One region of the Janthinobacterium sp. RA13 genome, then DNA from elsewhere that is predicted to be linked to it. Evidence: predicted binding sites of a transcription regulator. Region 1 holds the regulator's gene; the other holds the start of a gene.
The links. The regulator FNR, encoded in region 1, switches genes on or off when oxygen is low (the NO sensors DNR and NnrR bind a similar motif). The targets are predictions, from matches to a motif close to TTGATNNNNATCAA.

Region 1 (5,134 bases):
CGAGCAAATCTACCCTCGCGAGGCCAAAGGACGCTACGCTACCTGGCGATGGGTATGCGTATGGCTTACCCAGCTCGCGTTCTACGGCTTGCCGTGGTTGACCTGGAATGGCAGGCAAGCCCTGCTGTTCGATTTGACCACGCGCAAGTTCTACATTTTCGGCGTCGTGCTGTGGCCCCAGGATTTCATCTATCTGGCGGCCCTGCTGATCATCTGTGCGTATTTGTTGTTCCTCGTCACGGCCATTGCCGGGAGGGTGTGGTGCGGGTTCTCTTGCCCGCAAACGGTATACACGGAAATTTTCCTGTGGGTCGAACGCCGCATCGAGGGTACGCGCAGCGCGCGCATGGCCCTCGACAAGCAGGGCCCCTCCGTGCGCAAGGCGTTCAAGAAGACGGCCAAGCACCTGGCATGGGGCGCCATCGCCCTGTGGACGGGCTTTACCTTTGTCGGCTACTTCACGCCGATCAAGGAACTGGCGCAGTCGGTGACCACCCTGAACTTCGGTCCCTGGGAATGGTTCTGGGTCTTGTTCTACAGCCTGGCAACCTACGGCAACGCGGGCTGGCTGCGCGAGCAGGTGTGCAAATACATGTGCCCCTACGCGCGCTTCCAGAGCGCCATGTTCGACCAGGACACCCTGATCATCACCTACGATGCCAAGCGCGGCGAACCACGCGGCGCCATGAGCAAGAAGGCCGGCAACAACGACAAGCTGGGCGACTGCATCGATTGCACCCTGTGCGTGCAGGTGTGTCCGACCGGTATCGATATCCGCAACGGCCTGCAGTATGAATGCATCGGCTGCGCCGCCTGCGTCGATGCCTGCAACAGCGTGATGGACAAGGTCGAGCGGCCGCGTGGCCTGATACGCTACAGCACCGACCATGCGATGGAAAACAACTTCAATTCGAAGCAGATACGCCAGCGCGCCATGCGCCCGCGCGTCCTGATCTACACTTCCATCCTGGCCCTGATCATCATCGCCGTATGTACCTCGCTGGCCCTGCGCACACCCCTGAAAATGGATGTGATCCGCGACCGCGGTTCGATGGGACGCGAAGTGGAAGACGGCATGATCGAAAACGTCTACCGCCTGCAGATCATGAACACGTCCGAGCAAAGCCAGCATTTCAAGATCAGCGCTTCCGGCTTGCCGGGCCTGACCTTGCTGACGCGCGAAGAAGTGACCTTGCAGCCGACGGAAACGCTGGGCTGGCCGATCCGCCTGCGCGTGCCGCACGGCGTCGGCGAGAAGGGGTCGAACAAGATTGCGATCGAATTGCAATCGCTGGACAACCCCTCGCTGCATGTGCGTGAAAGCGCGGTATTCATCGTGCCGCGTTAAAGCAGGAAGGCCGGTCCCCGCATGGGGACTGGCCGTTTACACAGGAGAATCACCATGTCCGACAGTCTGAAACTGCAAGCCCCCGCCGATCCCTGGTACAAGCATCGCTGGCCATGGCTGCTGATGATCGGTCCCGGCCTGTCCGTGGTCGTCGGCAGCTTCATGGGCTATATCGCGTTTACGCAACCCGATGCGCTGGTGGTGGGCGACTATTACAAGCAGGGCAAGGCGATCAACCAGGATTTGAAGCGCGACACGATCGCCAGCGACCTGGCGATGGCTACCAGTTTGTCCTACGACGTGGCGTCAGCGCGCCTCAGTGGTTCCGTGCACAGCTTCGGCAAAGCTTACCAGGGTCCGCTGCAGCTGCACCTGGCGCATGCGACGCTGCCGGAAAAGGACATCAAGCTGCTGGTGCGGCCCGATGCGGCCGGCAATTTCTCGGTGGCGCTGCCGATGCTCGAGCGCAGCCGCTGGCAAGTGCTGGTGGAAAACGACAAGCGCGAGTGGCGCCTGTCCGGCATCTGGACCTGGCCGCTGCAACGCAGCATCGCGCTGCACGCCGACGAGGAACTGTAAGCCTTATTTGCAGACGTCGGTACCGGCCGTGATGGCCTTCAGTTTTGCCGGCTGCAAGATTTCAATTTCTCGGTTCGAGACGCGCAGCCAGCCTTCCTTCTTGAATTTCGACAATAAACGGCTGACGCTTTCGATGGTCAGGCCCAGGTAGTTGCCGATTTCCTCGCGCGACATGCGCAGCTGGAATTTGCTGCTCGAATAGCCGCGCGCTTCGTAGCGCGACGCCAGGTTGACGATAAAGGCGGCAAAACGCTGCGTCGCCTGCATATTGCCCAGCAACAGCATGACGCTTTGCTCGCGCGTGATTTCCTGGCTCATCATGCGGTGGAAATGGCGCAGCAGGGTCGGCATATTGCCCAGCAATTGTTCCAGGCTGGAAAACGGGATTTCACACACTTCGCTGTCTTCCAGCGCCACCGCATTACAGTGGTGGCGGTCGGCGCTGATGGCGTCCATGCCCAGCAGTTCGCCGGCCATCTGGAAACCCGTCACCTGCTCTTCGCCGCCCGGATTGATCTGGTACGTCTTGAAGTGCCCCAGGCGGATCGCGTACAGGTTCTGGAACGAGTCGCCGATGCGGAACAGCGAGGCGCCGCGCACGATTTTGCGGCGGCGGCCGATGATCTGGTCCAGCCTGTCCATGTCGCCCATATCGAGGCCCATCGGCAGGCACAATTGATGCATGCTGCAGGTCGAGCATCGCGCACGCAACGCTTCCACGTTCACTGTAGGCAAGGTTGGAGTGAGTAGCGCTTCAGTCATGTCGGTACCTTTTAGAAAATGCAACAACAAGTTTACTGCATACAGGGTTGCCGTGTGCCAATTTCACGGCAATTTCGCTGAATAAACGACGTTCCGACTTTAATTATATGGCAACATCGTCAAAAGCCCATGCGGGGAGGGCAATTTGCGCGGCGCCGCTTGCCAAGCTGGGGTATTGATAGGAAAATTCCTGACAGCATTATCTGCCGCCTGTGCCGCCCGGTACTGAAAAGGAAATCATGAAGCCTCTCGGCATCAAAGCAAAAGTCGCGCTGGCCACCAGCCTGACCTCGATCGCCATGATCGCGCTGGTCACCATGATCCAGGTGCAGCACATGCGCGACGATTTCACTAAAGTACTGCTGAGCCAGCAGTCATCCCTGATCAGCCGCACCGCTGCCGAGCTCGACGACAAGCTGGGCATGCTGCTGCAGATCGTCACCCTGACGGCCCGGCAGCAGCCGCCGGAACTGATCGCCCGGCCCGCCCAATTGCGCGAATACTATTCGCGCCGCTCGATGCTGGTGCTGTTCGACGACGTGCTGGTGCTCGACGCGCAAGGCGCCGTCGTGGCCGACATGCCGGAAGTGCCGGGGCGCGCCGGCATCAATGTTGCCGAGCGCGAGTATTTCCAGACCGTCCTGCGCACGCGCCAGCCCATGATCACCGAGCCGATGCTCGGTAAATCGAGCGGCATGCCCATCGTGCAGATGGTGGCGCCCGTGCTCACCGCCGATGGCCAGGTGGCCGGCGTGGTGATCGGCGTGCTGCGCCTGTACAAGGACAACCTGCTGGGGCGTTTGCGCTCGGAAAAGGTCGGCAAGAGCGGCTATTACTTCATCCTCACGCGCGGCGCCGTGCCGCGCTACGTGCTGCACCCCGATACCAGCCGCTTGCTGCAGCCGCGCCAGCCGAACGCCAATCTGACGACGACCCAGCTGCTGAAGGAAGATGGCGAAGGCAGCATGGTCAGCACCAACAGCCGCGGCATCACGGCCGTCAACAGTTTCAAGCGCCTGAAATCGGTGAACTGGCTGCTGGCCAGCTCGCTGCCCGTCGACGATGCCTTCGAACCGTTCGATGGCGTGCTGTACCGGCTGGTGCTGTGGAGCATCCTCGCCTCGCTGCTGGCCGCCTTTGTTCTGGGCTGGGTCACCGTGCGCCTGCTGTCGCCGCTGGTGCGCCTGCGCGACACCCTGCTGGCCCTGCGCAACAGCGGCAGCCGTTTTACCCCCGTGCCGGTGCAGCAGCGCGACGAGATCGGCGAACTGACGGAAGCGTTCAACGGTCTGATGAGCGAACGCGACCGCCTGCAGCAGGAACTCGAAGCGCGCGCGGCGGAGCTGGAGCAGGAACGCGACCGGGCCGAGGCGGCCAACCGCGCGAAGAGCGATTTCGTGGCCAACATGAGCCATGAAATCCGCACGCCCCTCAATGCCGTGCTGGGCATGGTGTATTTGCTGGGCAATACCAGACTCGACACGGAACAGCGCAAGTATCTGACCATGGTCAGAGTGGCGGGCCAGTCGCTGCTGGGCATCCTCAACGACGTGCTCGACTATTCGAAGATCGAGGCGCGCCGCATGGAATTGTCGCCCGTCGAATTCGACCTCGACGAAGTCATGAATACCCTGGCCACGACGATGACGATGAATGCGGGCGAAAAGGAGCTGGAACTGGCCATCGCCGTCGAACCCGACGTGCCGCGGCGCCTCGTGGGCGACGCCCAGCGCCTGCAGCAAATTCTCGTCAATCTGGCCGGCAACGCCATCAAGTTTACCGAGAGCGGCGAAGTGGTGGTGGCCGTCAGCCTGGCCGAGAGCAAGAGCGAGAGCGGCCGCGCCTGGCTGCGCTTCGAAGTGCGCGACACGGGCATCGGCATGACGGAACTGCAGCAACAGCAGCTGTTCGCCGCGTTTTCGCAGGGTGACCAGAGCATCACGCGGCGCTTCGGCGGCACGGGCCTGGGCCTGGCCATCAGCAAGCAGCTGATCCACATGATGGGCGGCGATATCGCCGTCGCCAGCAGCGAAGGCAAGGGCAGCCGCTTCTGGTTCAGCGTGCCCTTCGAGATGCTGGCGCAACCGGCGGAAACGCGGCGCACGCCGGCTCTGGGACAGCTGCGCCTGCTGGTGGCCGACGACAACCGCACCACGCGCGAACTGATCGTCAAGCTGATCGAGGCGTGGGGCTGGCTGGCCGACGAAGTGGACTCCGGCTTTGCCGCCATCGAACTGTACCGCGAACGGCTGGCGCAGCAGCAACCGTACGACGTGGTGCTGGCCGACTGGCACATGCCCGTCATGGACGGTCTGGCCACGGCCAAGGCCATACGCCAGGCGGCCAGCGGCCAGCGCCAGCCCATCGTGGTGATGGTCAACGCCTTCGCCCGCAACCACCTGGAGGAAATCTCCAGCGCGGCCGAGGCCGACGTCGTGCTGATGA
Region 2 (5,134 bases), 2.0 Mb from region 1:
GCATGCACGGCAGCTCGATCTGCCTGACCGTCGATACGCCGGAAGAGGCGGAACGGGTCTTCGACGCGCTGGCGCGTGACGGCAACATTCAGATGCCCTTGGAGGAAACGTTCTGGGCCAAGCGCTTCGGCATGCTGAAAGACCAGTTCGGCGTCGCCTGGATGGTCAACTGCCTCAAAGAACCAGCATAGAACGGCCCCTGCCCGCCTGCGCCGCGTCAAACGCGGCGCGGGTAGTAGCGCAAGCAGAGTCGCCCATCCTGGACTACCATATAGGACAGACGCCTATCGGGGACAGCCATGAATGGATTGCCGCAAGACCAGCTGCAGCGCCTGCAGGGCGTGCTGGAGCAACGCAAGCTGGCGTTGCTGGAACAGATCGAGAACGAAGCGGCCGAAGCGGATGCGCGCGCCTCGCTGCTCAATGAAGTCGAAGCCTCGCCGGCCGACAACGCCAGCGTGCGCACCTTGAACGCCCTCGTCAGCGAAGCGGCCGAGCACAACCTGGCCCAGCTGGCCATCATCAAGCATGCGCTGGCCAGGTTTACCGATGGCAGCTATGGCCTGTGCGACAACTGCGGCGAAGCCATCGGCCTGTCGCGCCTGAACGCGCGTCCCGAAGCGCGGCTGTGCATCGATTGCCAGACGCGGCTGGAAAAAGTCCGGCGCCCGGTGCCGTGAGGAGAGCATAACGGCGGCGCAACAACAAAGGGCAAGGCATCGCTGCCCTGCCCCGTGTTTTCCAGCGTGACTGCCATTGCCTTCCGTCCTGCGCCAGCATCTGTGCGCCGGCTGGGTGGACGGGTCTCCTCTACTGCCATTGCCTCTATGCAAGCGGCACGCTTGCTTAACTCATATGCTGCCCGCCATTGATGGCGATGTTCGCGCCCGTGACGAATGCCGCCTCGTCGGACGCCAGGTAAGCGACCAGGGCCGCCACCTCGTCCGGCTCGCCCAGACGGCCCAAGGGAATTTGCGGCAGGATTTTTGTTTCCAGGATATCGGCCGGCACGGCCGTCACCATCTGCGTGCGCAGGTAGCCGGGCGAGACCGTGTTGACGGTGATGCCATGGCGCGCCACTTCCAGCGCCAGCGCCTTGCTGAAGCCATGCACGCCCGCCTTCGCAGCCGCATAGTTGCACTGGCCAAACGCGCCCTTCTGGCCGTTGACGGACGAGATATTGATGATGCGGCCCCAGCGCTTGGCCAGCATGGGTTCGAGCACCTGCTTGCTCATGTTGAACAGGCTGTCGAGATTGGTGCGCATGACCTCGGCCCAGTGCGGCAATTCCATCTTGCGCATGCTCTGGTCGCGCGTGATGCCGGCGTTGTTGACCAGCACGTCGACCCTGCCGAACTGCGCCAGCACGCTGGACACGGCCTCGCTGCAGGCGGCGAAATCCGTCACATCAAGGGACAGCGGATGAAAATAATACTGCTGCGCCTGCTGCTCTTCGAGCCAGTTTGCCACCCGCGCATTGCCCGGCGTATGCGCCGCCACGACGGCAAAGCCCGCCCCATGCAGGCGGCGGCACAAGGCCGTGCCCAGGCCGCCCATGCCACCCGTGACCAGCGCTACCTTTTGTTCCTTCATGACTGTCTCTCCCCGCTTGTTATGGTTGTTCTGCGTGGCATCAAGTGTAGGAGCAGTTTTTATTGGCAGCCTTGCGCCAAATCAAGTGCTCAGGCTGATGCAGTCGTGCGCGGCCGGCACCCCGGACTGTGCCAGAATGACCGCTACCGCACAGCGAGAGGACAGGCCATGACATATAAAACCGTATTGCTCCACATCGACGACAGCGCGGGGCGCGCCGCCCGCATCGACGCGGCCGCCAGCATCGCCCAGGCTTGCGGCGGCCACCTGACGGGCGTGGCGCTAACGGGCGTGTCGCGGCTGCTGTACCAGAACCAGCCCGACCTCGATGCCGACCCGAACCTGAGCTTGCATTTGAATTTCCTGAGGGAACGGGCGACGCGCGCCCTCGACGGTTTCGAGCAACAGGTGCGCGCGGCCGGCGTCGCCTCGTTCGAGCAGCGCGTGCTCGACGACGAGGCGGCGGGCGGCATCAGCCTGCTGGCCCGCTATGCGGACCTGGTCGTCATCAGCCAATACAATGCCAAGGATAAATCGCCGTCCGTGATGCGCGACTTCCCCGCCTATGTGCTGCTGCATTCGGGCCGCCCCGTGCTGATCGTGCCGTATGCGCCGCCGCTGCCCCTGCTGGCGCCGCCGGCAGCCGCGCGCAATGTGCTCATTTCCTGGAACGCCAGCAAGGAAGCAAGCCGCGCCGTGAGCGCCGCCCTGCCCCTGCTGCAGCGCGCCGGGCAAGTCCACGTGGCCATCTTCGACGCCCAGGTGCATGCCGCCGAGCACGGCGAACAACCGGGCGCCGAACTGACGCAGTACCTGGCGCGCCACGGCGTGGAAGCGCGGCTGCATTTGCTCGATGGCGGTGGCGTGCGGCGCGGCGACATCGGCGAAGCGCTGCTGTCGCAGGCGGCCGACCTGTCGGCCGATTTGCTGGTGATGGGAGCGTATGGCCATTCGCGCCTGCGCGAAACCATCCTCGGCGGCGTCACGCGCACGATTCTGCAAAGCATGACGATCCCCGTGCTGATGGCGCACTAGACCTTTGGAAAAACGGCAGGGTTAGCCGCCCTGCCAGGGCTGGCTGCGGATCTTCGCCACCTGGCGCTGCGCCAGCCACTGCCATAGCTGCAGCGCGTCGTCCTGCGGCAGGGCCGACATGTGGCGCGGCGTGGCCAGGGCGATTTCACAATCGCGGTCCGACCATTCCTCGAAAGTGACTTCGCCTCCGCTAGCGACCTCGACCTGATACATCAAGCCGTCGTCGTAGCCGAAACGCAACAGGACGGCGGCCGGGCTGCCATCGGGCGTGGCGCCGCCGCCGCGGTAGACCTCGGCCAGCGCATCGGCCAGCTGTGCCGGCGAGGGCGCGCAGATGTCGCGCCCATCGGCCCGTGTCAGAATGAACCATGCCTGTGTCATGACGCGCCCTCCTATCCATACTCGTTAGCATGCGAGGCAAGTACTACGGGCAGTCACCTTGGTCCAGTGTCACTATGGGCGCGCGGAAACTATCCCTGTCGGCATTATTTACCAATAATTACTAATACTAACAAGGATCATACCTAAATTTCATGCAGCTCGGAATTTATGAATTCACGCCACCAGCACGGGAATGCTGAGCGGGTCGAAATCATGCCAGTCGCCATTGGCGATCGTGCCTTCCGCTTCCTCGATATGCTCGGCGCCCAGCCGGTGCAACGCCTCGAGCGCCCGTTCGCGCTCGTCGGGGCCGCCCAGCGCGACGGCGATCAGCATGCCGGGATGGCGTGGCTGGCGGCGGTTTTCGGCGTTCCCCTCGCCATTTGCTTCCGGCTCGCCCGCGTCCTTCATCTTGTTGAAACTGTAGAGCGAGCCCACGTGCGCGCCCACGAGCGCCCCCACCACCGGGCCCAGCGGCCCCGTCGCCAGGGTCGTGGCCGCGCCGATGCCCGCACCGACGGCGGCCCCGACAGCCACACCCTCGACCACACCCTCTGGCGTCTCTTTCGCTCCCGGCGACATGTCGCGGTCACCGCCGAGCGCGTGCAAGTCGTGCTGGCCCGGCTGGTTGACAAAGAAGGCGCTGATGCGGCTGTCGGGAAAGCCCGCCTGGTTCAGGGCCGCGCGCGCGGCGTCGATCTGTTCCTGCAACTGAAAATGACCTGCGATGATGCGTGACATGATACGGCCCTCCTGATCGGCTGCTGGCGCACCATGCGCCGCTTGCCTGGCTAGCGTGCGCCTGCCGCCGGCGAAATACCGTTCGCTTGCGCACACAGCCGCCAATCATGCGGCCGCGCTGAACGGGCTGCGGATATCGGACAGGAATTGTTGTGCGCGCGCATGTTGCGGCCGCGTAAAGAAATCCTCGGGCGTGGCCCGTTCCAGCACTTGCCCGTGGTCCATGAACCAGACGCGGTCCGCCACTTCGCGCGCAAAGCCCATTTCATGCGTCACGCACACCATCGTCATGCCGCCCTGCGCCAGGTCGCGCATCACTTGCAGCACCTCGCCCACCATTTCCGGATCCAGCGCGCTGGTCGGCTCGTCGAACAGCATCAGCGGCGGTTGCATGGCCAGCGCGCGGGCAATCGCCACGCGCTGCTGCTGGCCGCCCGACAGGGCCGCCGGCATGGCATGCGCCTTGTGCGCCAGCCCCACCCGGTCCAGCAGCGCCAGCGCCCGCTCTTCCGCCTCGCGCCGGGTCAGGCCGCGCAAGCGCTGCGGCGCCAGCGCGCAATTGTCCAGCACGGACAAATGCGGAAACAGGTTGAATTGCTGGAACACAAAACCGATGTGCGAGCGGAAGGCATTCACGTCCAGCCCCGGCGCGTGGATGTCCTGGCCGGCCACCGTGATGCGGCCCGAAGCGATCGCCTCCAGGCGGTTGATGGTGCGGATCAGGGTCGACTTGCCGGAACCGGACGGCCCGCACACGACCAGCACCTCGCCCTTGGCCACGTGTTCATTGATGCCGCGCAAGGCGTGATAGTCGCCATAGTATTTGTTGACGTTGTCAAAGGTGATCATGCTGCCGCTTTCAAAAGACGCGCCTGGCGCCGCTCGAGCCAGAAGGCGGCGCGCGACAGGCTGAAACATAAAACAAAGTACGTCATGCCCAGCAAAAAATACACTTGCACGGGTTTCGTCAGCACCAGGCCATTGACTTGTGTAGCGATGAACGACACTTCGGCCAGGCCGATGATGGTGCCCAGCGAGGTTTCCTTGATGGTCGAGACGAACTGGTTGACCAGCGAGGGCAGCATGTGGCGCAGCGCCTGCGGCAGCACGACCTGGCGCATGCTGTCCAGATAGCTCAAGCCCAGCGAACGGGCCGCCTCCACTTGTCCTGCCGGCACGGCTTGCACGCCGGCGCGCACGATTTCCGCCAGATAAATGCCGTCGAAGATGACGAGAGCCGCCAGCATGGTGCCGAATTGCCCGCTTTCATGTCCCGTGATGCTGGGCAGGAAAAAGTAGGCCCAGAAGATAACGAGCAGCAAAGGAATACCCCGCACCACGTGGATCAGCGCGGCGACGGGCCAGCGCAGCAGCCGCCAGGGAC

Region 2: FG13_RS27655 (universal stress protein) is a predicted target of FNR. The motif match lies at 1,665-1,678, and genes of this name have one in related genera.

What each region holds. Positions count from the first base shown of each region.
Region 1 covers NZ_JQNP01000001.1:4,247,846-4,252,979, forward strand. Annotated here, with positions in the region: gene ccoG (cytochrome c oxidase accessory protein CcoG) at 1-1,348, shown strand, start outside; gene FG13_RS18745 (FixH family protein) at 1,403-1,927, shown strand; gene fnr (fumarate/nitrate reduction transcriptional regulator Fnr) at 1,931-2,689, opposite strand; gene FG13_RS18755 (response regulator) at 2,929-5,134, shown strand, end outside.
Region 2 covers NZ_JQNP01000001.1:6,217,932-6,223,065, reverse strand. Annotated here, with positions in the region: gene FG13_RS27670 (VOC family protein) at 1-191, shown strand, start outside; gene FG13_RS27665 (TraR/DksA family transcriptional regulator) at 300-680, shown strand; gene phbB (acetoacetyl-CoA reductase) at 847-1,593, opposite strand; gene FG13_RS27655 (universal stress protein) at 1,762-2,628, shown strand; gene FG13_RS27650 (hypothetical protein) at 2,650-3,009, opposite strand; gene FG13_RS27645 (glycine zipper domain-containing protein) at 3,184-3,750, opposite strand; gene FG13_RS27640 (amino acid ABC transporter ATP-binding protein) at 3,856-4,599, opposite strand; gene FG13_RS27635 (amino acid ABC transporter permease) at 4,596-5,134, opposite strand, start outside.